4 regions of the Pantoea phytobeneficialis genome follow, and region 1 is predicted to be linked to each of the others. Evidence: predicted binding sites of a transcription regulator. Region 1 holds the regulator's gene; each other region holds the start of a gene.
The links. The regulator LexA, encoded in region 1, represses DNA repair genes until DNA is damaged. The targets are predictions, from matches to a motif close to TNCTGTATGTACATACAGNA.
Positions count from the first base shown of each region.

Region 2: a site for LexA is predicted at 3,610-3,629, ahead of dinB (DNA polymerase IV). Genes of this name have one in related genera too.
Region 3: a site for LexA is predicted at 3,688-3,707, ahead of umuD (translesion error-prone DNA polymerase V autoproteolytic subunit). Genes of this name have one in related genera too.
Region 4: a site for LexA is predicted at 3,577-3,596, ahead of sulA (SOS-induced cell division inhibitor SulA). Genes of this name have one in related genera too.

Region 1 is NZ_CP024636.1:347,136-354,642, forward strand. Features, by position in the region: gene plsB (glycerol-3-phosphate 1-O-acyltransferase PlsB) at 1-2,226, opposite strand, end outside; gene CTZ24_RS01545 (diacylglycerol kinase) at 2,350-2,718, shown strand; gene lexA (transcriptional repressor LexA) at 2,824-3,438, shown strand; gene dinF (MATE family efflux transporter DinF) at 3,529-4,854, shown strand; gene CTZ24_RS01560 (CsbD family protein) at 5,018-5,230, shown strand; gene zur (zinc uptake transcriptional repressor Zur) at 5,300-5,821, opposite strand; gene CTZ24_RS01570 (conjugal transfer protein TraF) at 6,271-7,507, shown strand, end outside.
Region 2 is NZ_CP024636.1:942,755-950,261, reverse strand. Features, by position in the region: gene CTZ24_RS04235 (ABC transporter permease) at 1-962, shown strand, start outside; gene CTZ24_RS04230 (sugar ABC transporter substrate-binding protein) at 990-2,060, shown strand; gene dinB (DNA polymerase IV) at 2,542-3,597, opposite strand; gene dpaA (peptidoglycan meso-diaminopimelic acid protein amidase) at 3,841-4,587, shown strand; gene CTZ24_RS04215 (class II glutamine amidotransferase) at 4,558-5,325, opposite strand; gene lpcA (D-sedoheptulose 7-phosphate isomerase) at 5,378-5,956, opposite strand; gene fadE (acyl-CoA dehydrogenase FadE) at 6,200-7,507, shown strand, end outside.
Region 3 is NZ_CP024636.1:1,813,136-1,820,642, forward strand. Features, by position in the region: gene CTZ24_RS08450 (ABC transporter ATP-binding protein) at 1-320, shown strand, start outside; gene CTZ24_RS08455 (membrane-bound PQQ-dependent dehydrogenase, glucose/quinate/shikimate family) at 759-3,188, shown strand; gene umuD (translesion error-prone DNA polymerase V autoproteolytic subunit) at 3,228-3,638, opposite strand; gene CTZ24_RS08465 (glycoside hydrolase family 28 protein) at 3,774-5,120, opposite strand; gene otsB (trehalose-phosphatase) at 5,526-6,314, shown strand; gene otsA (alpha,alpha-trehalose-phosphate synthase) at 6,311-7,507, shown strand, end outside.
Region 4 is NZ_CP024636.1:1,535,510-1,543,016, reverse strand. Features, by position in the region: gene helD (DNA helicase IV) at 1-71, opposite strand, end outside; gene CTZ24_RS07030 (YccF domain-containing protein) at 195-638, shown strand; gene yccS (YccS family putative transporter) at 648-2,786, shown strand; gene CTZ24_RS07020 (TfoX/Sxy family DNA transformation protein) at 2,794-3,393, opposite strand; gene sulA (SOS-induced cell division inhibitor SulA) at 3,617-4,108, shown strand; gene ompA (porin OmpA) at 4,458-5,528, shown strand; gene matP (macrodomain Ter protein MatP) at 5,596-6,063, opposite strand; partial or broken gene CTZ24_RS07000 (AAA family ATPase) at 6,117-7,507, shown strand, end outside.

The sequences.
Region 1 (7,507 bases):
CACCGACAAACGCTGTGCCAGCGTACGACTCTCTTTTTCCAGCGTGCCACGGTTGATGGTGGGTTTCGCACTGAGAATCGAGAAGGTGATGGCAAAACGCTGGAGCGTTTCACGGATACCCGCCGCCAGTAGTTGTAGCGTGCGATAGCGCGCGGTGGTCATTTGTACCTGACCGTTTTGTTGCGTGATCAGACCCTGACGCGCCATCTCGTTGCACAGCGACTGAATCAGCTCAGGCAACTCATTGTTGCTCCAGCGCAGGAACAGTTCACTCTTCAGCATCGGATAGACCAGCGCGACCTGACGCAACAATTCAGCTTCACTGATTTCACGATGCTGCTGCACAATCGCGGCAATCAGCGACGGCATCACCAGCATGTGTTGAATGTTGTTGCGATAGTAGGTCATCAACACTGCCTGCTCACGCGGCAGGATGATGATGTCACCGATATTATCTTGCTCAGTCTCGAACTTATTCATGCCCATCGCGTGATCCAGCAGGGCTTCAGCGCTGAGATTCGGCACCGTGGCTTCCGGTGAGTAGGGCACATTGCGCAGCAATTGGGTGTAACACTCCAGTTGCTCAATGAGCTGCTCGCGGGTCAGCGAACGCTGACGAGAAGCCAGTAACGCGGTGACGCACAGGTTCATGGCATTGGCGGCACCCGCATCGTTAATCCGCACCATCAGGCGGTTAGCGATGTCATTCACTGCGGGGTTCATCCACGCCTGACGCTGCGGCTCGATCGGATCAATCGCCTCGCGCCATTCCGGCACATGTTTGTTCAGATAGTTCACCAACGGCAGGGGTTCACCGAAGTTCACATAACCCTGGCCAAGATTGCGCAGCTTACGCAGGCCGCGCACCATCTGCATAAAGCCTTCTTTTTCTTTCGCTGCACCACGCAGTTCTTTGGCATAGGTGCCGACTTCCATCACATGTTCGTAGCCAATATAAATCGGCACGAAGGTGATGGGACGGCTACCGCCGCGTAGCAATGCCTGCAATGTCATCGACAGCGTGCCGGTTTTTGGTTCCAGCAAGCGGCCAGTACGTGAGCGCCCGCCTTCCACAAAGTATTCAACCGAATAACCGCGATTAAACAACTCGCCCAGATATTCACGGAAGACCGTAGAGTAAAGCTTGTTGCCCTTGAAGGTGCGGCGAATAAAGAACGCGCCAAGGCGACGGAAAATCGGCCCGGCGGGCCAGAAATTCAGGTTGATACCTGCGGCGATGTGCGGCGGCACCAGTCCCTGATGATAGAGAACGTAGGAAAGCAGCAAGTAATCCATGTGGCTACGATGGCAGGGGACATAAACGATCTCATGTCCATCCTGTGCCAACTGGCGCACTCGCTCGCCACCATTCACGTTGATCCCCTGATAGAGACGACTCCACATCCAGCCCATCACGCGATCGGTGACGCGGATAGCTTCATACGAGAAGTCGGCAGCAATCTCTTCCATCAATTCGACGGCGTTTTGCTGTGCTTTCTCGTGGGAAATCTTTTTGCTGCGCGCCTCGTCTTCCACCGCTTTTTCAATCGCTTTCGATTGCAGCAGCTTATTAAACAGATCCTGGCGGGCGGGCAAGCGCGGGCCAATCGCAGCCAGACGCTGGCGGGCGAAGTGGATCCGCGCCACGCGTGCCAGTTTCTGGGCTATCGACTTATCCGTACCGTGTTCGGTCGCCATCTGGCGCAGTGAAACGGTCGGCGAAAAGCGCACAAAGCTATCGCGACCATGCCAGAGAATGGCGAAGAATTTCTGCACACCGTTCAGAATACGCAGGTGAGGGGTGGATTCCCCCTGAACTTCACGTCCTGGTGCACGTCCAAACATCACCGATACTGGCAGCATCTGTACATCCAGTTCCGGGTTGCTGCGGTGCAGATCAAGGTAGTCATGGAACAGCTTTACGGACTCCAGATTCGGCACGAAATACGGGAAAACACGCGGTCCATCGTGGATAAACACATGTCGCGGCAGCAATGAGCCGTCAATTTCCAGCGGTGCGAGCGGATCGGGCAGATCGTGTTTCAGACACTGCGAACGCAGTGTGAGGAGATCGGCCTTGGAATCATAAGGCAGTACATACAGGATAGGCCGCGTCGGATCCAGTCCATGCTCGGACACGGGATCGGCGGGAATGGCCTTACTCTTTACCAAAATGGAGAGTGGTAAATTCAATAATTTATAATAAAGTTTACGCCAACCTGACATAGACAACTTCAAGCCTCTTGTTAGCAAAGCGCGGCAAGCATACCAGAATGCGCCGCGAAAATCTGTGGCTGCACCACTCCGGCTGCCCAGACTGACGTCAAAACGAGTAAAGGGTTCAACGACATGGCAAATAACGTCACCGGTTTTCTCAGGATAGTGAAAGCAGCCGGTTATTCCTGGCAGGGATTGCGCGCTGCCTGGACACATGAAGCAGCGTTTCGCCAGGAAGCTATTGCCGCATTAGTGGCAATTATAGTGGCGTGCTGGCTGGATGTTGATGCGATTTCCCGCGTACTCATGATTGGTTCCGTAGTGCTGGTGGTCATTGTTGAGATCCTGAATAGCGCCATTGAAGCCGTGGTCGACCGCATTGGTCAGGAACGCCATCCGCTGGCTGGACGCGCGAAAGACATGGGATCGGCCGCCGTGTTGCTGGCTATTTTACTGGCGCTGTTTGTCTGGATCGCGCTGCTTTGGTCACATTTGCGATAAGGATTCCGGATTCATCAACTCGCTGATTTTTCCCTCAGTTTTGGTTTCCATTTCACCAATACCTGTATATACTCACAGCGACTGTATAAACAACCAGGGGGCGGGATGAAAGCGTTAACCAGCAGGCAGCAACAGGTCTATGATCTGATTCGCGACCATATTAACCAGACGGGCATGCCGCCAACGCGTGCGGAAATTGCTTCGCAGCTGGGCTTCCGCTCACCTAATGCGGCAGAAGAACACCTGAAAGCATTAGCGCGTAAAGGCGTTATTGAGATCGTTTCCGGCGCTTCGCGCGGCATTCGTTTATTGATGGAAGAAGAAGCCAGTGAGGGGCTGCCATTGGTTGGCCGTGTCGCTGCGGGTGAACCTTTGCTGGCGCAGGAGCACATTGAAGCGCACTACCAGGTCGATGCTAACCTGTTCAAACCCAGCGCTGATTTCCTGCTGCGTGTCAGCGGCATGTCGATGAAAGATATCGGCATTATGGATGGCGATCTGCTGGCGGTACACAAAACACAGGAAGTGCGTAACGGCCAGGTTGTCGTCGCACGTATCGATGACGAAGTCACGGTGAAGCGCTGGAAAAAGCAGGGCGCAATTGTGCAACTGCTGCCGGAAAACAGCGACTTCCAGCCGATTGTTGTCGATACCCGCGAACAATCCCTGACGGTCGAAGGACTGGCGGTAGGCATTGTGCGTAACGGCGAGTGGCTCTGATACCTTGATTCCCCCTGCTACGGCAGCCTTCTGTGCTGCCGTGGTTTTATTCTCTGACAAGACGGTAGTGCAGCAAACCGGGACGGGCTGATGCAGCTGTTTTCCTCCTCTGACAAAGCACTCTGGCGGCTGGCGCTGCCTATGATTCTCTCCAATATCACTGTTCCGCTACTTGGCGTGGTTGATACCGCCGTCATTGGTCATCTCGATAGTCCCATTTATCTCGGCGGTGTGGCGGTTGGCACCACGGCGACCAGTTTCATCTTTATGTTGCTGCTGTTTTTACGTATGAGCACCACCGGGCTGACTGCTCAGGCATTTGGTGCTGGCAACAAAAAGGCACTGGCTCGGGCGCTTACCCAGCCTTTACTCATTGCCCTGGTGGCCGGTGTGCTGTTTATTTTGCTGCGCACGCCAGTCAGTAATCTGGCAGCGGTGCTGATGGGTGGCAGCCAGGAGGTCCAACAGCAGGCGCAATTGTTCATTCAGATTCGCTGGCTGAGCGCTCCCGCCACGCTGGCAAACCTGGTCATCCTCGGTTGGTTGTTGGGGGTGCAATATGCGCGTGCGCCAGTGGTGCTACTGGTGGTGGGGAATTTGGTCAATATCCTGTTGGATCTGGCGTTTGTGTTGGGGCTGCATTGGGGCGTAGCAGGTGCCGCAGCAGCAACGGCACTGGCTGAATATACGACACTTGCCGTCGGATTATGGATGGTGGCGCGTGTATTGAAGCTGCGCGGAATTGATTTGGCGATGCTGCGGGAGAGTTGGCGCGGTGATGCTGCTCGTCTGTTTCGCCTCAATCGCGACATTATGCTGCGCTCCTTCCTGCTACAAATCTGCTTTGCTTCCCTGACGATACTCGGTGCACGTATTGGCCCGGATGTGGTAGCGGTCAATGCGGTGCTGTTGATGTTTCTGACTTTCACCGCGTATGCACAGGATGGCTTTGCTTATGCGGTTGAAGCGTGTTCTGGTGAAGCCGTCGGTGCCAAAGATCGCAGCCGGCTATTGCTCATCTGGCATGCTGCCTGCCGTCAGGCGGGGTTGGTCGCGCTGCTGTTTGCGGCGATTTATGCGTTATTTGGCACCCATATCGTGGCCCTGCTGACTTCACTGGAGGCATTACGCGATGCGGCCGATCGCTATCTGTTATGGCAGGTGGTGATGCCGTTAGTGGGCGTGTGGTGCTACCTGTTGGATGGCATGTTTATCGGGGCAACGCGCGGCCGGGAAATGCGTAACAGCATGGCGCTGGCGGCGCTCGGTTATGGCCTGTCATTACTGACGCTTCCCTGGTTAGGTAATCATGGATTGTGGCTGGCGGTGACGGTGTTTCTGGCCGTGCGTGGAATAACGCTCTGGTTCGTCTGGCGTCGTCACTGGCGTCATGACAGCTGGTTCGCAAACAGTTAACTATGATGCTTTGAATACAGAATAATCCGTAAGTGTGCTAACCATTCCGTAATGTCTACTATAGTTATCCTTATCAGCGCGAATGAGTAGCGCTTTATGTTGGTTTTACCCGCTGGCGTTGGGTATTCCACCACTATCACTCGACATAACATGGAGAAAGGTTATGAACAAAGACGAAGTGAGCGGAAACTGGAAACAATTCAAAGGGAAAGTGAAAGAAAAATGGGGCAAGCTGACGGATGACGATATGACGGTCATTGAAGGGAAACGCGATCAGCTTGTCGGGAAAATTCAGGAACGCTACGGCTACGCAAAAGATCAGGCCGAGCGAGAAGTTAAAGACTGGGAAAGTCACAACAAGGATTATCGCTGGTAACGGACCCGTTTAAGGACGATGCTCCTGCCCTCCGATCGTGATGATCGGGCTGGCACAGGGATGTGCCATCTATCCTTTTTTACCCCGCTTCTTACTTTCTACCTGATGATCGTGCTCACAGCTTTCGTGATGCGTACAGGCTTCTACTTCAACACAATTTTCACACAGACCGTGTGCTTCTATGACGCTGTGTCGCAAGGAAAAACCGGCCTGTTCGGCCAGGCCTGCAATGATCTTTTCCACGCCATGCGCGTGCTTTTCACTGACTGCGGCACAACGATCGCACACCAGCATGACTGAGGTATGTGCCGGTTCATCGAAATGATGGCAAACCACGTAGCTGTTATTGGACTCCACACGATGGATAAAACCCTGCTCCAGCAGGAAGTCCAGTGCACGGTAAATAGTGGGGGGTTTTGCCTGGGGCTCACTGACACGCAACTGATCCAGCAAATCATAGGCGCTGATCGATCCATTCTGTTCTGCCATCAGGCGCAGCACCTCGGCGCGTTGTGAGGTCAGACGTACACCGCGTTGCAGACAGAGTGTCTCTGCCTGAGTAAGCAGTTGGTCGGGCGACAGATTTGACATAAGCGTTCTCCAGGTTGCGAGTGATGTTATTTTATCACACAAATTTTTACGCTGCTGTGATTGCTTTTTCTTCTTAACTCTCTCAATAAAATTTCATTTTTTCATCAGGTTAGCCGCGCAATTTTCCGCAGACTCTTCTCACCCTGTCATCATTGATTCTGCTTGCTCTGACCTCATTACAGAGGCTTATCATTTTTTGCTTTGCAACTCACCGACTTAGCGACTAAGGTTCAAAAGGTCTTAAGTAATATCTGGTCTTAATTTAAGTGCTGTTTATTTTTTTGCATAAATACACGACAGATTGACGCTTCAGCAGTCAATTCTGCGAATAGCAGTGCTATTTCCTTTCATTTCACAGCAATAAATCGTTAGCCCAGGTTCACAATAAGGGGCTGGTAAATTGTTTCGTCGATGACGTGGTCACGACTTTTAAAGGTGATGGCAGGCAAATGGTGAAGACATTATTCAGACGCAAAAGTGTTGGTTATATTGTTGTTTTGAATGCAGTATTTCTTTCCTCTTCGGCCCTGGCCGCAGGTACCTGGTACGACGCTCGTAACGATGCAATGGGGGGGACAGGTGTCGCTTCTTCCACCTGGAGTTCTGCGGTACTGGCAAACCCGGCTTTGATGACCAAAGCAAAACCTGATGATGACGTGAGTATTATTTTCCCTTCAGCCGGGATACAGGTTACTGATAAAGACAAACTGATTAATCGTGTTGATGACATCACGGACACCGTCGACCGTTATCAGAATGTGATTGATAACTTAACCTTCCAGGACTACCTCAACGGCTATCCAGAACTTAAAGCCGCGGCGGGTGATATGGCAAACCAGTTGCGCGATCTGCGTGGCAACAAAGCAGACGGCTCAGCAGGCGTTGCGCTGGCTGTTACGGTGCCCAATGAAACGCTGCCCTTCGCGTTTGTCACCAAAGCCTACGGTACTGCACACATCCGTGCGAACGTGTCACAAAGCGATATTGATTATCTGCAAGGGGTTGCGGATGGCACTGTCATTCCAGTGCCGGGTGATGAGGATAAGTTGACCTCCAGCGCCAACGGTCTGGCGGCATTAGTGACCGATTACGGTATTGCTATGGCGCATCAGTTCAGCGTTGCCGGGCATCCTGTCTCTGTAGGGATTACGCCGAAACTGCAAAAAACCTGGCTGTATAACTACACCGCCAGCGTGTACAACTACGACAAAAGTGATATCAACAACAGCCGCTACCGCAGCTCAGATACCGGTTTTAACGTTGATGCAGGTATCGCAACGGACTTTGCCGATAACTGGACGTTCGGCCTGACCGGCCAGAACCTGATTTCACGCGATATCGATACCAAAGAAGTGAATGGCTACCGTGATACGTACCAAATCCGTCCACTGGTCACCACCGGTCTGGCCTGGAACTATGGTGCCTTCACACTGACTGGCGATGTCGATTTGACACAAACCAAGCGTTTTAAATCGGAAGACAGCAGTCAATACGTTGGAGTCGGTGGGGAATATCGTGTACTGGACTGGCTGCAATTGCGGGCTGGTTATCGTGCGGATATGAAGTCAAATGACGCCAACGTGTTCACCGCAGGTTTTGGTGTGTCACCGTTTAACAATACCGTGCACCTTGATTTGGCCGGTTCGGTTGGCGACGACAATACCTGGGGTGCGATGTTGCAGCTCG
Region 2 (7,507 bases), 600 kb from region 1:
CTCTGCGCCATCAACTGTTTGATTTTCTCTATAAATGGGGCATGTTGCTGACGGTGGTGATCCTGATCGCTGCCTTTGGCCTCGCGTCAGACAGCTTCCTTGAACCCACCAATATCATCAACATTCTTCGCTCGATCGCCATTGTGACGGTGATTGCGATTGGCGTGTCAATCTCGCTGACCATCGGCGGCTTTGACTTGTCGGTTGGCTCCACCGCGTCGTTAGCAAACGCGCTGGTGATTTCGCTGTTCGTCTGGTACGGCTTTGGCACTACCGAGGCGATCATTATCACCCTGCTGCTGTGCACCCTTGTGGGCCTGTTTAACAGCTTCCTGATTGTGGTGCTGCGCATTCCCGACATGCTGGCGACCCTTGCCACCCTGTTCGTGATTCAGGGCGTGGCAATGACCTACAGCTTTGGCGGCTCGATTACCGAGAACATGGTGATGCCAAATGGCGACATGGCGGAAGGGGCCATTCCGGCAGGTTTTAACCTGCTCGGCCAGGTACCAACCATCGTCATTATTATGCTGGTGGTGACCGTGGTCGCCCAACTGGCGTTGTCGCTGACCAAACATGGCCGCCGTATGTATGCCCTTGGCGGCAACCCGGAAGCGGCGCGTCTCTCCGGCATTCGCACCACCCGCTATCGCGTGCTGGCTTATGTGATCGCCTCACTGCTGGCGGGTCTGGGCGGCATCTTGCTGGCATCGCGTATTGGCTCGTCACAGGTGAATGCCGGTGGCGGCTATCTGATGGATGCGGTGGCGGCGGCGTGGATTGGCTTCTCGCTGGCCGGTTCCGGCAAACCTAACGCGCTCGGCACCCTGGTGGGTGCGGTGATCCTCGGCGTGCTGCAAAACGGGCTGGTGATGCTTTCCGTGCCTTACTACGCGATGGACATTATTAAAGGCCTGGTGCTGGCTCTGGCCCTGGCGATTACCTATATCCAGCGCCGCTAAGGCGCTTCCCTTGAGAAAGAGAACAACATGAAAAAAATCACCCTTTCGCTGCTGGCCGTAAGCCTGCTGAATGCCAGCGCCGCCTTTGCCGACACCGTGGTGCCGGTACCTGCCGCCATCGCTAATCATCAGGGACCGGTGCGTATCGCAATTATTCGTAACCTCGGTTCTGACGATAACACCACCCAGTTTGTCGCCGGTGCGATTCAGCAGGGCCGCCAGTTGGGCTTTAAAGTCAGCACCTTTCTGAGCAACGGTGATGACGCTCGCTTCCAGGATTTCGTCAGCCAGGCCATCAGCCAGAAGTATGACGGCATCATCCTGTCTCACGGTAAAGAACCCTACTCCACCGCGCTGGTGAAGCGTATCGCTGATGCCGGAATTAAACTGTCGGTGTTTGATACTCCGGTGGATACCCCGGTGAACGGTGTGACGGTGACGGCGCAAAATGATGCGTCACTGGCGCAAGAGTCACTCGGCCAGATGATCAAAGATTTCAACGGCAAAGCGAATATCGTCAAGCTGTGGGTCGGTGGCTTCCCGGCGATGGATCGCCGCCAGGTGGTGTATGAAAAACTGCTGAAAGAGAATCCAGGCATTCATCAGCTGGAGTCGATTGGTGCCGTTTCTTCTGACGTTCAGGGCGACACCGCCAACAAAATTGGCGCGATTCTGGCCAAGTACCCGAAAGGGAAGATTGATGCCATCTGGGGTTCGTGGGATGCCTTCAGCCAGGGGGCTTACAAGGCGTTGCAGGAGAATGGTCGTACCGAGATCAAGCTTTATAGTATTGATGTCTCCAACCAGGACCTGCAACTGATGCACGAGAAGAACAGCCCGTGGGTGCAGACGGTAGCGGTTGATCCAAAAACCATCGGTGCGGTGAATATGCGCCTGGTGGCGAATAAAATCGCCGGTGAAGCCACCCCTGCCAGCTACGAGTTTAAAGCGTCGGCAATTTCGCAGCAGCAGCTGAACAGCCAGCAAGGTGCAGTGAATGTGGCGTCGCTGAACAAAATTATTCCGGGCTGGGGCGAAAACAGCGATTTCGTCGCTCCGTGGTTCGCCACGCTGGAAGCGAAGTACGGCAAGAAATAATTTTTGCCCTCACCCTAACCCTCTCCCGCAAGCGGGAGAGGGGACCGATCGAGCCTGTGGCACACCTCCCTCTCCCTCATGGGAGCCGATCGAGCCTGTGGCACATCTCCCTCTCCCTCATGAGAGCCGATCGAGCCTGTGGCACATCTCCCTCTCCCTCATGGGAACCGATCGAGCCTGTGGCACATCTCCCTCTCCCTCATGGGAGCCGATCGAGCCTGTGGCACATCTCCCTCTCCCTCATGGGGACCGATCGAGCCTGTGGCACATCTCCCTCATGGGAACCGATCGAGCCTGTGGCACATCTCCCTCTCCCTCATGGGAACCGATCGAGCCTGTGGCACATCTCCCTCTCCCTCATGGGAACCGATCGAGCCTATGGCACATCTCCCTCTCCCTCATGGGAGCCGATCGAGCCTGTGGCATATCTCCCTCTCCCTCATGGGAGAGGGCCGGGGTGAGGGTATCAGCCCGCACCTCACTACAACCCCAGCAACAACTGCCTTTCCAACTGTGGATTCACCAGCGTGACATGCAATCCCACCAGCCTGACGCCCCGTCCGGCACGGCGTTCATCCCAGGTTTTGCGCGCCACGGCGATCATGTCCTCTTTATTCAGCACCGGCCAGATATGCTCCTGGGTCGTCAGCTGGAAATCATTAAACTTCAGCTTCACCCCCTGACGAGCGATCAGTTTATCCGGGCGAATTCGCGTCAAACGACGCTCCAGCTCCTCGTACAGATAATCAATAATCTCCAGGCACTGCTCCCAGCGATGAATATCTTCCATCAGGGTGCGTTCAACGCCGAGAGATTTGCGTTCCCGCTCCACCACCACGCCACGCTCATCAACGCCGTGGCTGCGCTCCCACAACACCCGGCCAAATTTGCCGAAGCGTTTGAGCAGACGCGCCAGGTCGGTTTGCTGCACATCGCCACAGGTCAGAAGCCCCATCTCCTCCAGTTTTTTCGCCGACACTTTGCCAACACCCGGAATTTTGCTCAGCGGCAGCGTCAGCAAAAAATCCGGCATCGCCTGCGGCGTAATGACGAACTGGCCGTTGGGCTTGTTCAAATCCGACGCGATTTTGGCGAGAAACTTAATTGGCGCGATACCTGCTGATGCGGTGAGCTGCGTTTCCCGCCAGATGTCGGCGCGGATCGCCTGCGCCATCAAAGTGGCAGATCCCTGACAATGTGGACTGTCGGTCACATCAAGGTAAGCTTCATCCAGCGAAAGCGGCTCAATCAGGGAAGTATACCGGGCAAAGATCGTGCGGATCTGGCGCGAGGCTTCTTTGTAGGCTTCGAAACGTCCGGGCAGCAGACGCAGATGTGGGCAGAGCTTTAACGCCATCGCGGTAGGCATCGCGCTACGGACGCCATACTCGCGTGCCGGATAGTTGGCGGTACTGATGACGCCACGCTGTACCCGGCTGCCGCCAATGGCGATGGGGATATCACGCAAAGAGGGATCGTCGCGCATTTCAACTGCCGCGAAGAAGCAGTCCATATCGACATGAATGATCTTACGCATACCCCCTCCGAATACTGGATAAGTATACAGCATCGAAAGATATCAGCAATATTTGTCGCTGCCAGCATTAAAGTTTACAAATTTATGGCCGTAATCCCATTGAGAAATGGCTATTTTCTCAGCCACCGGCTTGATTAAACGCCAGACAATGTTAATGTTGCGCTGCGGTAGCGGATATTTCCGATAATGCAATACAGAGACGTTATGCGTCAGAGTTTTTCTTCACTTCAAGGTACACACAGAATGGGCAGAATCGCATTATTCCTTGCGATGATTGTTATGCCGGTCCTTAGCTGGGCAATGACGCCAGAGCCAGTTAACCCACAGGCTCCGGTCAGTAAAGAACTAAAAAAACAATTACTTGGCACGCCGGTTTATATTCAGATCTTCAAGGAAGAACGCACGCTGGAACTGTACGGCAAGATCGGTAATGAATATCGTCTGCTGGATAGCTACCGCATTTGTAATTTCTCTGGCGGCTTGGGACCCAAACGCCGTGAGGGCGATTTTAAAAGTCCGGAAGGATTTTATAGCGTCAAGCTGAATCAGTTAAAACCGGATAGCCACTATTATCGCGCCATCAATACCGGCTTCCCGAATCAATTTGACCGTGATAATGGTTACAGCGGCAAATATCTGATGATTCACGGCGACTGTAAGTCAATTGGCTGCTATGCCATGACCAACGCCTACATGGACGAGATTTATACCTATGTGAACGCGGCGCTGCGTAACGGCCAGCAAGAGATCGCCCTGAGCATCTTCCCGTTCCGTATGACCGACAGCAATATGCAGCGTCATCGCTACTCCACTTACGCCAGCTTCTGGCGTCAGTTGCAGCCGGGCTATGCGTACTTTGAGAAGTACCATCAGCCGCCGACGGTCAACGTGACCGCCACCGGCCAGTATGCGGTGAACAGCAGTCCGGCGGTGATGACCGCGCCAGACGCTGCATCAAAATCATTCCTGGCGCTCTCCCAGGCAAAATAATACCCATTCACCTGGCACTATCCGGTGCCAGGTTTCATTTCCCGTTAGCGGTTGCGTTGCAATCACCGTCACCACATCCTGCGGCGTGGTCTGCTGCTGAAAATCAATTTCCACATCCTGATCAAGCAACTTCGCTTTACCAAAGGGCGCACGGCGGGTGATCCAAAACAGATTGGTGGAACAGAACGCCATCAGATAACGTCCGTCCGACAACAGCATATTAAACACCCCTTTCTGCCGCAGTTCCGCCGCCAGCTCGGCGATATAACGGAACACCGCAGGCCAGTTACCCGGCGTACGCGGATAACGCGTGGTGAGTTTGTGCAGGATCCAGCAAAACGCTTTTTCACTGTCCGTCTCGCCAACCGGACGGAAATGGCCGGTATCAAGCTGACGATACCCTTTCAGCTGGCCGTTGTGCGCATAGGTCCAGTTACGGCCCCACAGCTCGCGAGTAAAGGGATGGGTGTTTTCCAGCGACACTTCGCCACGATTCGCCTGGCGGATATGGGCCACCACCGAATGTGACTTGATCGGGTATTCCTGTACCAGACGGGCAATCGGCGAGTTAAAGCTCGGCAGCGGATCTTTAAAGGTGCGGCACCCTTTATCTTCGTAAAAGGTAATGCCCCAGCCATCTTTGTGCGGCCCGGTTCCGCCGCCACGCTGTACCAGACCGGTAAAACTGAAACAGATATCCGTGGGGACATTGGCGCTCATCCCGAGCAATTCGCACATAGCTACCGCCTTAGTAAAATCCTCCCACTGACGTGGGAGGAGAAGCCACGACTTACTTCACCATCTCTTTTTCAATCAGCAGCATCAGAATATGGATCACTTTAATGTGAATCTCCTGGATGCGGTCAGCGTAGCCAAAATGCGGCACACGGATTTCGATATCCGCCGTTCCTGCCATCTTGCCACCGTCTTTACCGGTCAGGGTGATCACTTTCATGCCCTGCGCGCGTGCGGCTTCCACCGCTTTGATGATGTTGGCGGAGTTGCCAGAGGTGGAAATACCCAGCAGCACGTCCCCCGCACGGCCCACCGCTTCGATATAGCGAGAAAACACGTAATCGTAACCAAAATCATTGCTGACGCACGACAGGTGGCTGACATCAGAGATAGCGATGGCCGGATAGCCAGGACGGTTTTCACGGTAACGCCCGGTCAGTTCTTCAGCGAAGTGCATGGCATCGCAATGCGAGCCGCCGTTACCGCAGGAGAGAACTTTGCCGCCCGCTTTGAAGCTATCCGCCAGCATCACTGCGGCGCGCTGAATCGCGTGGATATTGGCTTCATTGCTGAGGAAGTTATTCAGCGTATCGGCGGCTTCATTAAGCTCTGACCGGATAATGTCCTGATACATAGGGATGTCCTTTAGAGGAAAGATTGACTCCGCAAGTTTAACGGAATGGCGTTAAGGCGCAAAGCATCCAGACCTGACGTCTGGCGGGAAAAAGCGTCGGGTTATGTGTCAGATCAATCTGCCAGGATGATTTTGTGAGTTTGGTTGTAATTGCGTTGTAAACAGATTGATAAATTTTCGCGGCTGCTCTAAACCTTAACACATAACAGGTCAGACCTCTTACAACTTACGGAGCGGTTCATTATGCTGGTTGCCTCAATCGTTGCGACGCTGATATTGATTAGCGCCCTCTTCTATCATCAACTTTCTCTGCGGCTGAGCAGTGCCATTCTGCTGTTGTGGACCGCTGCGCTGGCGTTTAGCGGGCTGTGGACACCCTGGTTGCTGCTGCCTCTCGCGATCATCCTGCTGCCGTTTAACCTGCCGACCATGCGTCGCAGCATGTTTTCCAAACCGATGTTACATAGCTTCCAGAAAGTGATGCCGCCGATGTCGCGTACGGAAAAAGAAGCGATTGATGCGGGTACCACCTGGTGGGAAGGTGATTTGTTTCGTGGCAAACCGGATTGGCAGAAACTGCACAACTATCCGCAGCCGCGATTGACGGAAGAAGAACAAACCTTCCTGGATGGCCCGGTGGAAGAAGCCTGTCGTATGGCGAACGATTTCCAGATCACCCACGAAATGGCTGATCTGCCGCCAGAGCTGTGGGCCTATCTGAAAGAACATCGTTTCTTCGCCATGATCATCAAGAAAGAATACGGCGGACTTGAGTTCTCAGCTTACGCCCAGGCGCGCGTACTGCAAAAACTGGCTGGAGTCTCAGGCATTCTGGCGATCACCGTTGGCGTACCGAACTCCCTCGGCCCCGGTGAACTGCTACAGCATTACGGCACCGATGAGCAGAAGGATCACTATCTGCCGCGCCTGGCGCGTGGCGACGAGATCCCATGCTTTGCTCTGACCAGCCCGGAAGCCGGCTCCGATGCCGGGGCCATTCCCGATACCGGCGTGGTGTGCATGGGTGAGTGGCAGGGTAAGCAGGTACTTGGCATGCGCCTCACCTGGAACAAACGCTATATCACGCTGGCACCGATCGCCACCGTGCTTGGTCTGGCGTTTAAACTGTCCGACCCGGATCATCTGCTGGGCGAGACGGAAGAGTTGGGGATTACCTGCGCGCTGATCCCGACCCACACCCCAGGCGTGGAAATTGGTAACCGCCACTTCCCGCTGAACGTGCCCTTCCAGAACGGTCCGACGCGCGGCAAAGATATCTTTGTGCCGATTGATTACATTATTGGCGGCCCGGCAATGGCCGGTCAGGGCTGGCGTATGCTGGTGGAATGCCTGTCCGTTGGTCGTGGTATCACCCTGCCCTCCAACTCCACAGGCAGCCTGAAAACCATCGCACTGGCGACCGGTGCCTACGCGCACATCCGCCGCCAGTTCAAAGTCTCCATCGGCAAGATGGAAGGGATTGAAGAACCGCTGGCACGCATTGCCGGTAACGCCTATGTGATGGATGCGGCGGCAATCCTTATCACCAGC
Region 3 (7,507 bases), 1.5 Mb from region 1:
TGGCGACGCAGCCTGAAGTGATGTTTCTTGATGAGCCGTTCTCGGCGCTCGATTTTGAGATGACGCTGTTTATCCGCGATAAATTGCAGCAGGTCCAACTGGCGACCGGCGTCACCATGCTGATCGTCTCACATGATCTGGAGGATGCGGTGTTTCTGGCGGATGAAATCTTGTTGCTGACACGGCGGCCTACGCGCGTGGCCGAGATTGTGCCCTTTGTCCTGCCGCGGCCGCGTACTGCTGAGATGATGAGTCACCCGGAGTTTGTCCGGGTGAAAGCCCATACACTCGCGGTGTTTAAACGCGAGATGGCAGGTTAACGCATAACGTAACGGCGCGATTTATCGCGCGGGTTTTTCCTGCAACGCGCACGGGATTGTGCGATGTATCGCGCCGTTACGAAAAGAATAAAAAGTGCGGTTATTTACCGCCGCATCCCACCTGATTTAATGACCTCGTGAAATTATCCCCGTCTGCGAATAACCAGTAAGCACAAATATTTTAACCTGTAAAATGTCAGGGTATTCATTCCTAAACCATTAATAAACGGGATGGTGGCGTTTCTGCGCTGATAATTAATGACGGTAGTTAATTAGCTGGGGCGCATTATGATTGTTATTGATGTAAATGTTATTGGTTTGTTTTTAAGTAGTGACTGAAAAGATGTGGATTTACATTTATTGACATCTAATTAACACAAACATACAGTCCTTACGATTTTAACTAACATGTCACCATTTTAAATTATCGGGGAGTGTATGGATATTAAGGAACAAGGGTCTGGACGGCGTTCAGGCTTGTCATTTGTCCTGAGCATCATTTTTGCGTTGCTCACGCTGGCGACCGCCATCGCTATTATTATTGGCGGCGGAAAACTTATTTCACTGGGTGGATCGGCATATTATCTGATTGCCGGTATCGCCTATATCGTGCTGGTGGTGCTCTATTTTAAAAAACCAGCGGCGGGTTTCATTTTTTCCTGCCTGATTTTTGCACTGACGATTATCTGGTCGCTGGTGGAAGTTGGCGGCCTGATCTATTGGGATTTGCTGCCGCGCCTGGTGGTACCCGCGCTGTTATTTCTGCTGAGTTTGCTGGTGACCGCCACCGATAAAGGTGTGCTGTCGTCGCAGCGTCGTCTCTCTGGCGGGCTTAGCCTGGTGGTGTTTGTGGCATTAATCGCCACCTTTATTGGTGGCTTCTTCCCGCATAACACCCTCTATAACCCGGAAGCCGTCTCTGCCGAGCCGTTGCAACCAACGGATAGCGATGCTTCCAAAGCGGGTCAGGACTGGCGCTATATCAGCCGCAACGCCAGCGGCACGCGCTTTGTGCCGCTCGATCAGGTCAACGCGGATAACGTTAAAGATTTGCAGGTGGCCTGGACTTATCACACCGGTCGCCGTCTGACAGGCAATGCGACGGGGGTTGATGAAAACACACCGATTCAAATTGGTTCCGTGCTTTATACCTGTACGCCGGAAAACCTGATTGCCGCAGTGGATGCCGATACCGGCAAACCAATCTGGAAATTCGATCCGCATGCGCGCACCTATGAACACGTTACCTGCCGTAGCGTCGGTTATTACGACTACGACAGCGATGAAACCCTCAGTGCCGAGCAGAAAGCGGCGTATACCGATACGGCCTGCCGTCAGCGCATTATTGTTTCCACCGTTGATGCCCGTCTGATTGCGCTGGACGCGCATACCGGCGAGCTGTGCCCGAACTTCGGCCAGAATGGCATGGTCAACCTGCAACAGGGGATGGGCGATACTGCCGACAGCCGTCGTTATCACCCGACCAGCGTGCCGGTGATTATGGGCCATCTGACAGTATTCGGTTCCTGGGTACGTGATATCACCGAAGATGAACCCTCCGGTGTGTTGCGTGCGTATGATGTGCGTGACGGTTCGCTGGCGTGGGCGTGGGATGTTGGCAACGTCGAAGGGGCGAAGCAGGGTGATGCACATTATACCCTCAGCACCCCGAACGTCTGGGCCATCCCGACTTACGATAAAGATCTCGGCCTGGTGTATGTCTCCACCGGTAACGGCCCACCAGATTACTGGGGCGGTAACCGTAATGCGGCGAAAGAGAAATACGGTTCGTCAGTGATTGCGCTGGATGTGAATACCGGCAAAACCAAATGGGTCTTCCAGACCGTCCATCACGATATCTGGGACTACGACTTACCGTCGCAGCCGGTGATGTACAACATGAAGAATGAGCAGGGCGAAGTGGTGCCCGCGCTGATTCAGACCAGCAAAATGGGTGAAATCTTCGTCCTGGATCGCCGCACCGGTAAGCCGGTGAGTAAAGTCGAAGAGAAACCGGTACCGACTTCTCCGGCAGCGCAGGAAGAACATCTGTCGCCGACCCAGCCGTTCTCAGTGGATATGCCAACTATCGGTCTGGAGCAACTGAACGAGAAGAAGATGTGGGGCGTCAGCATGTTTGACCAGCTCTACTGCCGCATTCTGTTCAAATCGGCGCTCTATTCCGGCATCTTCCAACCGAACAGTGAGAAAACCTACCTGGAGTTCCCGGCGACCATGGGTGGCATGAACTGGGGTGGGGTGTCTATTGATGAAACTTCCGGCATTCTTTACGTCAATGATATCCGTCTGGGTATGCTGATGGCGCTGAAGAGTAAGGAAGAAGCGAAGGGACAGAAAATCTCCCTGAACGAAGTTCCGCAATGGGCCGGTACTATCCGTCCTCAGATCAGCGGGCCTTACGTTGGCGTGCGGATGGATAACTTCGCATCCTTCCTGCAAGTGCCGTGTCAGCATCCGCCGTTTGGCACCATGACCGCCATCGATCTGCACAGTAAGAAAATCGTCTGGCAGGTGCCAATGGGCACGGTGGAAGACACCGGTCCTCTGGGGGTAAAAACCCATCTGCCGATGCCGGTAGGTATGCCAACGTTGGGCGGCCCGACCACCACCAAAAGCGGTTTAGTGTTCTTTGCCGGTAGCCAGGATAATTACCTGCGTGCGCTGGACAGCAAAACCGGTAAGGAAGTGTGGAAAGCGCGTCTGCCGGTGGGAGCGACTGCGTCACCGTTGATTTATCAGTCAGCGAAAACCGGTAAAGAGTACATCGTGATCTCGGCAGGCGGTGCGGCGCACTCGCCGGATGTCGGTGATTATCTGATTGCTTACGCCTTGCCAGACAAAGCGTAAGTCTGACAACGCCCGGCGATATAAGCTGGGCGTTGTCACTCAACGTGCCGCATAAATAATAAAAGTCACCACGCCAAAGATCTCCAGTTGTTCATCTTCTCCCGGGGTAATCGGCGCGTAGCGTGGGTTCATGGCGAGCAGTTGCACACGCGGAAACTGTTGTAACCGTTTAACCGTAAACTCGCCGTTAATGGCCGCCACCACAATATCGCCATGTTTCGCATCCAGCGCACTGTCGACCACCAGTAAATCCCCTTCACTGATATTCGCGTCGCGCATGGAATCCCCTTCCACCCGGACAAAATAGGTGGCGTTGGGATGGGCGACCAGATGCTTGTTCAGATCCAGTCTGCGCTCGACGTAATCTGCTGCCGGGGAGGGGAAGCCGCAGTGGACTCGCTCAAGAAAGAGTGGCAATTGATGCGGCGGCGCACCGGGCATCGGACGCATCAAGAGAGGAGAGAAGGGATGAACTTTCATGGCGAATTCTCAATGATAAAACTGTATGTATATACAGTATTATTATCAGTCAATTCTGAGATCGCAATACGTTATCCCACCATTATTTTGTAAAACCCATAGATATCAATTAATTGATGAGTTTTCCCGGTGTAATGTCACCGCCGGTCCCTCAGCCAGCGTTTTTCCTTTATTTGCGCTAACAGACACATGATCCAGCCTTGCGGTGACGTATCTGGCCTGCACCCCGTATTCAGCGGTGATGGCAATATGGTGCAGATTGACATCGGTGATCGGTGCTTCCGGCAATCCGCTCAATATCATGGCGTATTTGGCACCGGTCGCCGCCAGATGATTGACGGTGATACCTGAGATAAAAGGCGTGGTGGCCGTCACCGGCGCTGGCGTGATAGGGGCAACCAGTGAATGACCTGCCGCACCGGCCTGACCGGAGTAACTGTCGGTAACCAGCAGCGGTGTGGCAACATTTGTCATCGTCACATGGTCAACCAGGAATGGCCCAATCTTGTTGCCGCGATCGCGACCTGATTTCACGCGCAGCCCATTTTCTGCGCCGATAAATCTCACATGTGAAACCACCACATTGCCGATACCGTTGATCGTCTCGCTACCCAGTGAAATCCCATGTCCTTGTCTCATCACGGAATCCTGAACAGTGATATTTTCAGATTTTCCTCCGCTGCCCACGGTGATACCTGATTTGATGGCGATATGATCATCACCGGTACTGATGTCGGCGTGTTTTATCCGGATGTCTGTAGAAGAAACGATATCGATACCATCGGTATTCGGTGAGGTGATGGGGTTATCGACGGTCAGTTGATCAATGTTCAGCTGATGGCTATTTCTGAGTACCAGGTTCCACATGGGGGAGTTGGTCAGCCGGATATGATGAATCTCTGAGGATGACACATTATTCATTTCCACCAGCCAGGGCCTGGGCATGCCATTTGCCAGAGGTATCCCTTTATATTTTGCTGTAAAAGCCTCCGGATGGCCGGACCTGACGGTATTGCGCAAATCGATCGCGGCTGGCCACCAGGCTTGCGCACCGTTGCCATCAATGGTCCCGCCACCCTCAATCGCCACATGACTGACACCATTGGCGAGGATGAATGCCTCATTCGGCTGTGTGGGCCTGCCAAGAAAGGCATCCACGAACTGGCGAGTATCGGGGGTGGCTTTCAGGGTAACGCCGTCGGGAATCACTAATCTCACGTTGCTTTTTAACGCGATCGGACCTGAAAGCCACACCCCTGACCCCAGTGTGACTTTACCTCCGCCTTTTTGCGCACACAGATCAATCGCTTGTTGAATGGCCCTGGTATTCAGCGTTACGCCATCGCCCTTGCCACCGAAATCAGCGGGGGAGCAAAGAAAGGGTGCGGCAGCGGCGTACAAGGGAGTAAGGCTTACGGCGACTAAAGCAAAACCAAACGTTGTTTTCTTCATGATATTGACGTCAATCCATAGAAATTAAGCACAGCCCATCAATGTAGCGTTGCCGACAAAAGCGGAGTAGAAGAAAGCCGCGTAGTGGGGCCGCGTTTTCTTGAGTATTTGTTTTTTCGATGTATTTATTCCGGGCAAATGCAAGCAAATATTGCGCGAAGTTATTTGCCATTGCCATTATCCGGCCACGGTGACTGGCAAAATCCTTATTCGCGTCTACACTTAACCGCATTGATGTTCGCAGTCTGGTTACGGTGTTGACTATAAACTTGTTAATTTGTGGAGCGTTACCCATCGAAATACCATCCAGTCGGCAAACCCTCCCCGTTATACGTATCTTATCCTGCACGCAACCCGCCTCCGAACATCGATATTGCTATCAGCCATTCGTACAGGAGGAGTGACGTGACCCCAGCGGTACATGAGATCAGCACCCTACCGTCGTTGAGCGGCGGGCTTTTTGCCTTCTTTTTTGATGTTGATGGCACGCTGGCGACGATTCAACCGCAGCCCGAGATGGTGGCGATACCTGCATCGGTGCGCCAGCATCTGCAACAACTCTCCAATCTTAATCACGGCGCGCTGGCGCTGGTGTCTGGTCGACCGATTGCGCAACTGGATGACCTGGTTGCGCCGCTGGAAGCCTCAGCGGCAGGTGTGCACGGGGCTGAACGCCGTGATGCCAGTGGCCGTATACATCGCCACTCACTGCCCGCCGATGTTGCGCAAACGCTGCAACGGGAATTGCAGGAAACGCTGGATCAATGGCCCGGCACTCAGCTGGAAGCCAAAGGGATGGCGTTTGCGCTGCATTATCGTCAGGCGATGACATATGAACAGGCGGTTATCAAGCTGGCGCAGGATGCTGTCGCCCGTTTTCCGGGGCTGGCGCTGCAACCGGGAAAATGCGTGGTGGAACTGAAACCGCAGGGCATCGATAAAGGCGCGGCGATCCGTGAATTTATGCGAGAAGCGCCTTTTGCCGGACGCATTCCGGTATTTGTGGGAGACGACCTGACAGATGAACAAGGCTTCCTGGCGGTTAACGCCCTGGGCGGTATCTCAGTCAAGGTCGGAGAAGGTTCCAGCTATGCGCGCTACCGCCTCAGCAGTGTGGATGCGGTCTGGAGCTGGCTGGAACAATTACTATTACAATCAAAGCATGACAACGTCGGTAAGGAGTCAAGGTTATGAGTCGCTTAGTAGTCGTATCTAACCGTATTGCCATTCCTGATGGGACCAAAGCCAGTGCAGGCGGCCTCGCCGTGGGTTTACTGGATGCGCTGAAAACCACCGGAGGATTATGGTTTGGCTGGAACGGCGAGATCAGCGAGATTTCCGGTGAAGAAGAGGATGAGGTGAGTGTCAGCGAGGTTGACGGCATCACCTATGCTGCGATGCCGCTGAATCAGAATGATTATGATCTTTACTACTGCCAGTTCTCCAACACCGTTATCTGGCCAGCTTTCCATTATCGCCTCGATCTGGTGCAGTTTCAGCGCGAAGCCTGGGAGGGCTATTGCCGCGTCAATACCCTGTTGGCGGATCGCCTGAAACCGCTGTTACGTGCAGACGATATTTTATGGATTCACGATTATCATTTGCTGCCCTTTGCCGCCGAGTTGCGCAAACAGGGTATTAACAACCGTATCGGATTCTTTCTGCATATCCCGTTCCCGACGCCGGAAATCTTCAATGCGCTGCCACCCCATCAGGCGCTGCTGGAGATGCTGTGCGACTACGACTTGTTGGGTTTCCAGACAGAATCCGATCGCGTGGCCTTTCTCGATAGCCTGAGCCAGTTGACGCAGCTACAGAATAAAGGTGAGAAGAAACATCGGGCGTTCGGCAATACGTTTATGACCGAGGTCTACCCGATTGGTATCGAGCCTGACAGTATTAAAGAGATGGCTGAGGGGCCGTTGCCACCGAAAATGGCGGCGATGAAGCGGGAACTGGGGGATGTGCAGAACATCATCGCCTGTGAGCGACTGGATTACTCCAAGGGCCTGCCAGAGCGTTTTCTGGCCTATGAAGCGTTGCTGGAGCATTACCCACAGCATCGCGGCAACATCCGCTATTCGCAGATCGCGCCAACCTCACGCGGTGAGGTGCAGGCTTATCAGGACATTCGTCATCAGCTGGAAACCGAAGCCGGACGTATCAACGGGAAATATGGCACGCTGGGCTGGACGCCGCTTTATTACCTCAACCAGCATTTTGATCGCCGTCTGTTAATGAAGATTTTCCGCCTGACGGACGTAGGGCTGATCACGCCGTTACGTGATGGCATGAATCTGGTGGCGAAGGAGTACGTGGCGGCGCAGGACCCGGATGACCCTGGTGTACTGATTCTGTCGCGCTTTGCCGGCGCGGCTAACGAGCTG
Region 4 (7,507 bases), 1.2 Mb from region 1:
TCCAGCAGACGTACGCGATTATAAGGGTGCTGAGCCAGACGTTTACCCATTGATGTTGCTTTCAGTTCCATGTCCGCACCGTGTTCAGCAAGAGGATTATCGCGCAGTTTACCTGTCAGACCCTTGGCGCTCCAGCCTTAAAACAGGCTAAACTGGGCAACACATATTGCGGATTGCAAAAGGAAAATCGTGTTATGCGCACCGTGCTCAACATTCTCAACTTTGTGCTGGGTGGCGTTTTCACCACCCTGAGCTGGTTACTGGCTACGCTGGTCAGCATCGTTCTCATCTTCACATTGCCATTGACGCGTTCCTGCTGGGAGATCACTAAACTCTCGCTGCTGCCATTTGGCAACGAAGCGGTTCATGTCGATGTACTGCGACCAGACAGTAAAAATCAGGTGATGAACGCCGGAGGCACTTTTCTTAACCTCTTCTGGCTGGTGTTTTTCGGCTGGTGGCTGTGCCTGATGCACATCTCTGCGGGTATCGTGCAGTGCCTGACTATCATCGGGATTCCTGTTGGCATTGCTAATTTCAAGATTGCCGCCATTGCCCTGTGGCCCGTGGGACGACGCGTTGTTTCAGTTGAAGAAGCGCAGGCGGCGCGGGAAGCCAACGCTCGTCGCCGTTACTGAGACTATGCCATGATGCCTGAAGCCTTACCCGGCTGGCGCCGTTATCTGTTTAACAGCAGCTTGCGCTATTTGCTGCGCATTTTTTTCGCCCTTGCCGGTTGTGCCGCCGTTCCGTGGTGGTTACAGCAAATTGAGTGGACGATCCCCCTCACTCTCGGCGTGGTTGCCGCTGCATTGGCCGATCTTGACGATCGCCTGGCAGGCCGCCTGCGCAATCTATTGATTACGTTGATCTGCTTTTGTATCGCATCGGTATCCGTCGAATTACTGTTTCCCCACCCCTGGGCATTCGTCCTCGGCCTGGCGCTCTCAACCTGGGGATTTATTCTGTTGGGTGCCCTCGGGCAGCGTTATGCCACTATCGCCTTTGGTGCATTGCTTATTGCGGTGTATACCATGCTCGGCGTAGGTTTGTTTCCACAGTGGTGGATGCAACCAACGCTGCTGCTGGTGGGGGCCTTGTGGTACAACCTGCTGACCCTGGTGGGGCATGTGATGTTTCCGGTGCGTCCGGTTCAGGAGCAGTTGGCGGCCAGCTTTTCTCAGTTAGCGCGTTATCTGGATGCCAAAGCCAACTTGTTCGATCCCGATGGCGGTGAGCAGGATGATGCCAACCTGATTGCCACCGCAATGGTGAATAGCCAGTTAGTCGCCCAACTTAATCTGACGAAAAGCACTATCCAAAGCCGGTTACGCGGCGACCGGGGTTCACGCAGCACTCGCCGCAGCCTGCATTACTATTTTGTGGCGCAGGATATTCATGAGCGGGCCAGTTCCTCCCACCTGCAATATCATCAACTGCGCGATGACTGGCGCTATAACGAGGTGCTTTTTCGCTTCCAGCGACTGCTGAATATGCAGGCACAGGCATGCCGACAGTTAGCGGAGGCCATTTTTTTGCGTCAGCCCTGGCATCATGACACCCATGTCGAACGCGCCTTTGAGCGGCTGGAAACCGCACTGGAACGCTTGCAACAAAATGCCCCGGACGACGCCCATATTCGTGCGTTATTCTGGCTGCTGCGTAATTTGCGCGCCATAGATGCCCAACTGACATCGATCGAATCGGAACAGAAACTGGCGCAACCTGCCCCATCCAGCGACGATAATCTTTCCAATGATGGACCAGGCGGTTGGGCGGATATTCGGCTGCGCATTAGCCGGCATCTCACGCCAACCTCCGCCCTGTTCCGCCATGCCGTAAGAATGTCGTTGGTGTTGTGCATCGGCTACGGATTTATCCAGATCACCGGTGTACATCGCGGCTATTGGATTTTGCTTACCAGCCTGTTTGTCTGTCAGCCGAATTATAATGCCACCCGACGGCGACTGGCGTTGCGTATTGGCGGGACGCTGGCAGGGATTGCCATCGGTTTACCGGTGCTCTGGCTGGTGCCTTCCATCGAAGGACAGTTGGTATTGATTGTGCTCAGTGGTGTGCTGTTCTTCGCGTTTCGCCAGATACAATATGCTCAGGCAACGCTCTTCATTACCCTGCTGGTGCTCCTCTGCTTCAATCTGTTGGGCGAGGGCTTTGAAGTCGCCCTGCCGCGAGTGGTGGATACGTTGCTGGGGTGTGGCTTAGCCTGGCTTGCTGTCGCTTTCGTTTGGCCAGACTGGCGCTTCCGCCAGTTGCCTGCGGTAGCCGAACGTACGCTCAATGCCAACTGCCGCTACCTTGATGCCATTATGGAGCAATATCATCAGGGCAAGGATAATCGTCTGGCTTATCGTGTTGCGCGGCGAGATGCGCACAATGCCGATGCCGAACTGGCCTCAGTTGTGTCAAATATGAGCAATGAAGCACGTCATCAGCAATCATTACGTGAAAACGCCTTTCGGTTACTTTGTCTGAATCACTCCTTTCTCAGCTACATATCCGCGCTGGGCGCTCATCGGGTCAGGTTAAATGACACCCGACTATTAACGTTGCTGGATGATGCGGTGTGCTTTGTTGATGATGTTTTGCAAATTGAACGCGTCAGCGATGCTGAGGCAACGCAGATGCAGCAGACCCTGCTGCATCGACTGGCGGAAATGAAATCCAGCCCGGAGACGCAAGCTCCGTTAGTTTTGCAGCAGTTGGGATTATTAATTGCGCTGTTACCTGAAATTGCGCGCCTACGCCGCACCCTCGCAGCAGATTGAACCGCTGTTAGCGGAGCGTTTTTTGATACCACGCGCATAACTCCTCCCGGACCTCACGAGGCAATGCCGCCTCGTGATGGCCCGAAATCGCTCCCTCGAGAGCCAGCAGCGTCTTCAGGCCGATATGCTTATTGATGGTGCGAAGTTTCAGCCAACTTTTCTTAGCACCTGTTTCACACAGATGTTTGACCGAGCAGATGCCGACCTTGTGTAGCATCATTTCCATACGCAGGCTGAGATTGGGCAAATCCTTCAGCCGCAGTGAGACATAACGGGTTTGCAACTCCTCACGCGCAGCGTGTAGCGCCCCAGAGGATAGCCGCATTAACTGTTCAGGTTCCTGCCAAAGACGTTTGTCGACTTTGTAATAACTCAGTGTCACCGGTATACCGCGTTTACTGTATATCAGCGGCTCCATCGGGCATTGCGTCGCATAGGTCGTCACCGCTTCACAGGCACGTAGATAAAGTGCATCTTCATTGATAAACGCAAAGACAACCTTTTCCACTGAGAGCGTATAACCACCAAACTGCGTGCGGGATTCAATTTCGCCTAGCGCGGCTAATTGTGCTTTCGATTGTTCGACGATTGGGTGAGATTTTTTCATCCTGATACCTTCCTGAATTCCTTTTACCAGAACTGTCCTAATAAATACTTCATGTATTCATCAGGTTAGAAGATATTGAAAACGTTCCAGCTGTTCAATGAATAAATGCATTCGAGGTGAAAATTTGTCCGATTTTGCGAGACGTTTTCAGAAATTGAGGTTGATCTTTATCCAGGAACTCATTACTGTATATTCATACAGTTCATTACTGAGTGATTAAATTATGCGTACTCAATTCTCTGGCACCGCTGATCGTTCTCACCGTTTTGCGACTTCAGACGTAGCGCAACCTTCTTTGGGTGGCATTACAGAACTTCGCTACAGCGAGCAACCTGGCATGATGCAATTACTGCTGCTGCCGGTGCTAAAACAATTGAGCTTACAATCACGCTGGCAGCTGTGGTTAACACCTGCACATAAGCTGAATCGCCATTGGATGCAACAATCTGGTTTGCCGCTGGAAAAGAGCATGCACATCACTGAATCTGAACGCTACAGTACGGTTGAAAGCATGGTTAAAGCTCTGCGCACCGGTAACTATAGCGTCGTGCTGGCGTGGATCCCTTATGAGCTGAATGATGATGAACGTCGTGAACTCAAACAGGCTGCTGCTGAAGGGGAAGCTTTGGGTTTGGTGATGCGTCCTCAGGGACACGATGGGGTTTTGTGCAGACAACCATCTGCGTCAAAAATTCCCTCAGATTTGTTTCATTAAGTAAAATTAGGATTTTTCTCACGCTGTTTTTTGCGGAAGTTGACGCTAAGCCACTGATTCTTGTCCCGCCAGCTTAGACAATGGCTTAGCCGATTTTTTCATTTCTGATCACGAAGATTATGCCGTGTCAATTGTTAAAATGTGTGTATAAATCCCTGTTTTTTTATCGCCTGGCGTCACATCATACTTGTAACTTTCCAATCTCGTTGTAGACTTTACCTCGCCAGGGTGCTCAATAACCTCCGTTTTTTCGGTAGAGTCATAAGCGAGCGTTTTGACCCGGCGAAGGATTAAACCAAGAGCAAACTATTTTTGCTCATTGCCTATTTGGATGATAACGAGGCGCAAAATGAAAAAGACAGCTATCGCAATTGCAGTGGCACTGGCTGGCTTCGCTACCGTAGCGCAGGCCGCTCCTAAAGATGACACCTGGTATACCGGTGCTAAACTGGGCTGGTCTCAGTATCACGATACTGGTTACTACGGTAACGGTTATGAGAACAACAACGGTCCGACTCACGAAAGTCAGCTGGGCGCAGGTGCATTCCTGGGCTACCAGGCTAACCCGTACCTGGGCTTCGAGCTGGGCTACGACTGGCTGGGCCGTATGCCGAACAAAGGCAGCGTGACTAACGGCGCGTTCAAAGCACAAGGCGTTCAGCTGGCTGCTAAACTGAGCTACCCGATCACTGACGATCTGGACGTGTACACCCGTCTGGGCGGCATGGTATGGCGTGCTGACTCAACTCAGACCAACCCGACTACTGGCCGCATCAGCGACCATGACACCGGCGTTTCTCCGCTGGCTGCTGTTGGTGTTGAATACGCACTGACCAAAAACTGGGCTACTCGTCTGGACTACCAGTGGGTTAACAACATCGGCGACGCAGGCACCGTTGGCGCACGCCCTGACAACAGCATGCTGAGCGTCGGTGTTTCTTACCGTTTCGGTCAGGACGAAGCTGCTGCACCGGTTGTTGCTCCGACTCCGGCCCCAGCTCCGGTTGTTGAAACCAAGCGTTTCACCCTGAAGTCTGACGTTCTGTTCAACTTCAACAAAGCAACCCTGAAGCCGGAAGGTCAGCAGGCTCTGGATCAGCTGTACAGCCAGCTGAGCTCACTGGACCCGAAAGACGGTTCAGTTGTGGTTCTGGGCTTCACCGACCGTATCGGTTCAGAGCAGTACAACCAGAAACTGTCTGAGAAACGTGCTCAATCTGTTGTCGACTACCTGGTTTCTAAAGGTATCCCGTCCAACAAAATCTCTGCACGTGGCATGGGCAAATCTAACCCGGTTACTGGCAACACCTGTGACAGCGTGAAAGGCCGCAACGCCCTGATCGACTGCCTGGCGCCGGACCGTCGCGTTGAAATCGACGTGAAAGGTATCAAAGACGTGGTAACTCAGCCGCAGGCTTAAGTTTTCGCGTAATAAAAACCCCGCTTCGGCGGGGTTTTTTTATACCTGGCAGATGGCAACCAATAGATTACTCGCTACCTGCATCACCTTTACCCAGAATAGCCTGCAAGTCCTGCTTCAGTGTCGACATCTGGCTGGCATACTTCTCTTTGCGTTCCGCATCTTCAATCAACTGCACAATCGTTTCAGAAAGCGTGCTGCTGCGACGCTGCGCCAGTCCTGCCAGCCGTTGCCACACCAGATATTCCAAATCGATTGATTTCTTCCTGGTATGCTGATGCTCCGCATTAAAGTGGCGCTTACGACGAGCACGGATCGTCTGCTTAAGACGATTTTCCAAATCCGGATGAATATGCTGGTCAATCCATGCGTTGACTTCGACAGGGCTATTTTCCATCGCCAACAGCAGGTCTACCGCGGCCTGAGCAGCACTCAGCTCCAGATGACGGGTGATCAGCTCACCTTCCCGATGCTTTTTCACCAGGTATTTCCACTTCCATCCACTTTCAAGATTTTCGAGCTGCTGGTATTTCATCGGAATCTCATCGTGATCACGTAACAAACTAAGAATAACAGCTTTTTTCCTGGATGCAGCAAGGAAAAACATGTTGCGGTCATCACAATTCGGGCCGGAACTCCGCAGTGCTTAACCTGGTTGATTCCTGTATAATCGCGCTTTTCCCGAATTCGACGAATGGAATATTTTGACCAGCTCTCAACTTACGTGGCAAGCCCTGCAGCCGGATAGCACCCGCTACCAATCCATTTTCTCCAATGTTTCACTGGAAGATAGCGATAGTCTAGCCGCGGTCCAGCCGCGTCTGCTGAATGCCCTGGCGCATTTACATCATCAACAACAGGGTTTTCCACTGCTGCTGTTACGCAGTCAGGAAAATAACGACTACCTCGCCTGGATTGCCTCGGCTGCACAGCGCTTTCAGCCTGATGAAACCGCCCTGTTTGGTGGTGATTATCTGGTGATGGGTGACAATGTCAGCCTGTTGCCAGCGGCAGAAAACCGCCCTTTCACCAGCCAGGGTGGCGTGCACTATGCAGACTGGATCGAATTTGAACAACTGTTCGGCTGCGTCCGTCAATACAAAGATCGGGTCCAGCTCGAGCCAGGCTTAATTCATCGCGCCAATGGCGGCACCCTGATCCTCAGCGTCAATACATTGCTGGCTCAGCCGCTGATGTGGTTACGACTGAAAAAATGTATCGAGCAGGGCCGTTTTGAATGGTATTCATCAGATGAACGTCAGCCATTACCGGTCACGATTCCAGCGTTACCGTTTCAGCTACGCCTGATCCTGTGTGGCGAACGTGATGCATTGGCTGATTTTCAGGCTTTGGATGCCGAAGCGCACGAAATGGCGCTTTACAGTGAGTTTGAAGAAAGCTTGCAGTTGGTCGATGAAGACGATATGACCGCCTGGTGTCAGTGGACACTCACCCAGGCCGGTCTGGCCGGTTTACCGGATCCTGAAGCAGATTTCTGGCCTGTACTGATCAATGAGGCGGTACGTAACACTGGCGATCAGGACACCTTACCGCTCTGCCCACGCTGGTTGCGCCGCCAGATGCAGGAAGCCGCGCTGCACGGCGACGAGCTCAATGCCGAAGCCCTAAAGGATGCACTGGAAGCGCGTCAGTGGCGCGAAAGTTTCCTCGCCGATCGCATGCGTGATGAAATTCTGCTAAACCAGATCATGATCGAAACGGAAGGGGAAGTGGTTGGACAGATCAATGGCCTGTCTGTGATTGAGTTTCCTGGCCATCCGCGTCCCTGGGGCGAACCGTCGCGTATTACTTGCGTAGTGCATCCGGGTGATGGCGAGTTCACTGACGTCGAACGCAAAGCGGAACTGGGCGGCAATATCCATGCGAAAGGCATGATGATTATGCAGGCTTACCTGATTGCCGAGCTGGAGCTGGAGCAGCAGCTCCCCTTCTCTGCTTCACTGGTGTTTGAACAATCC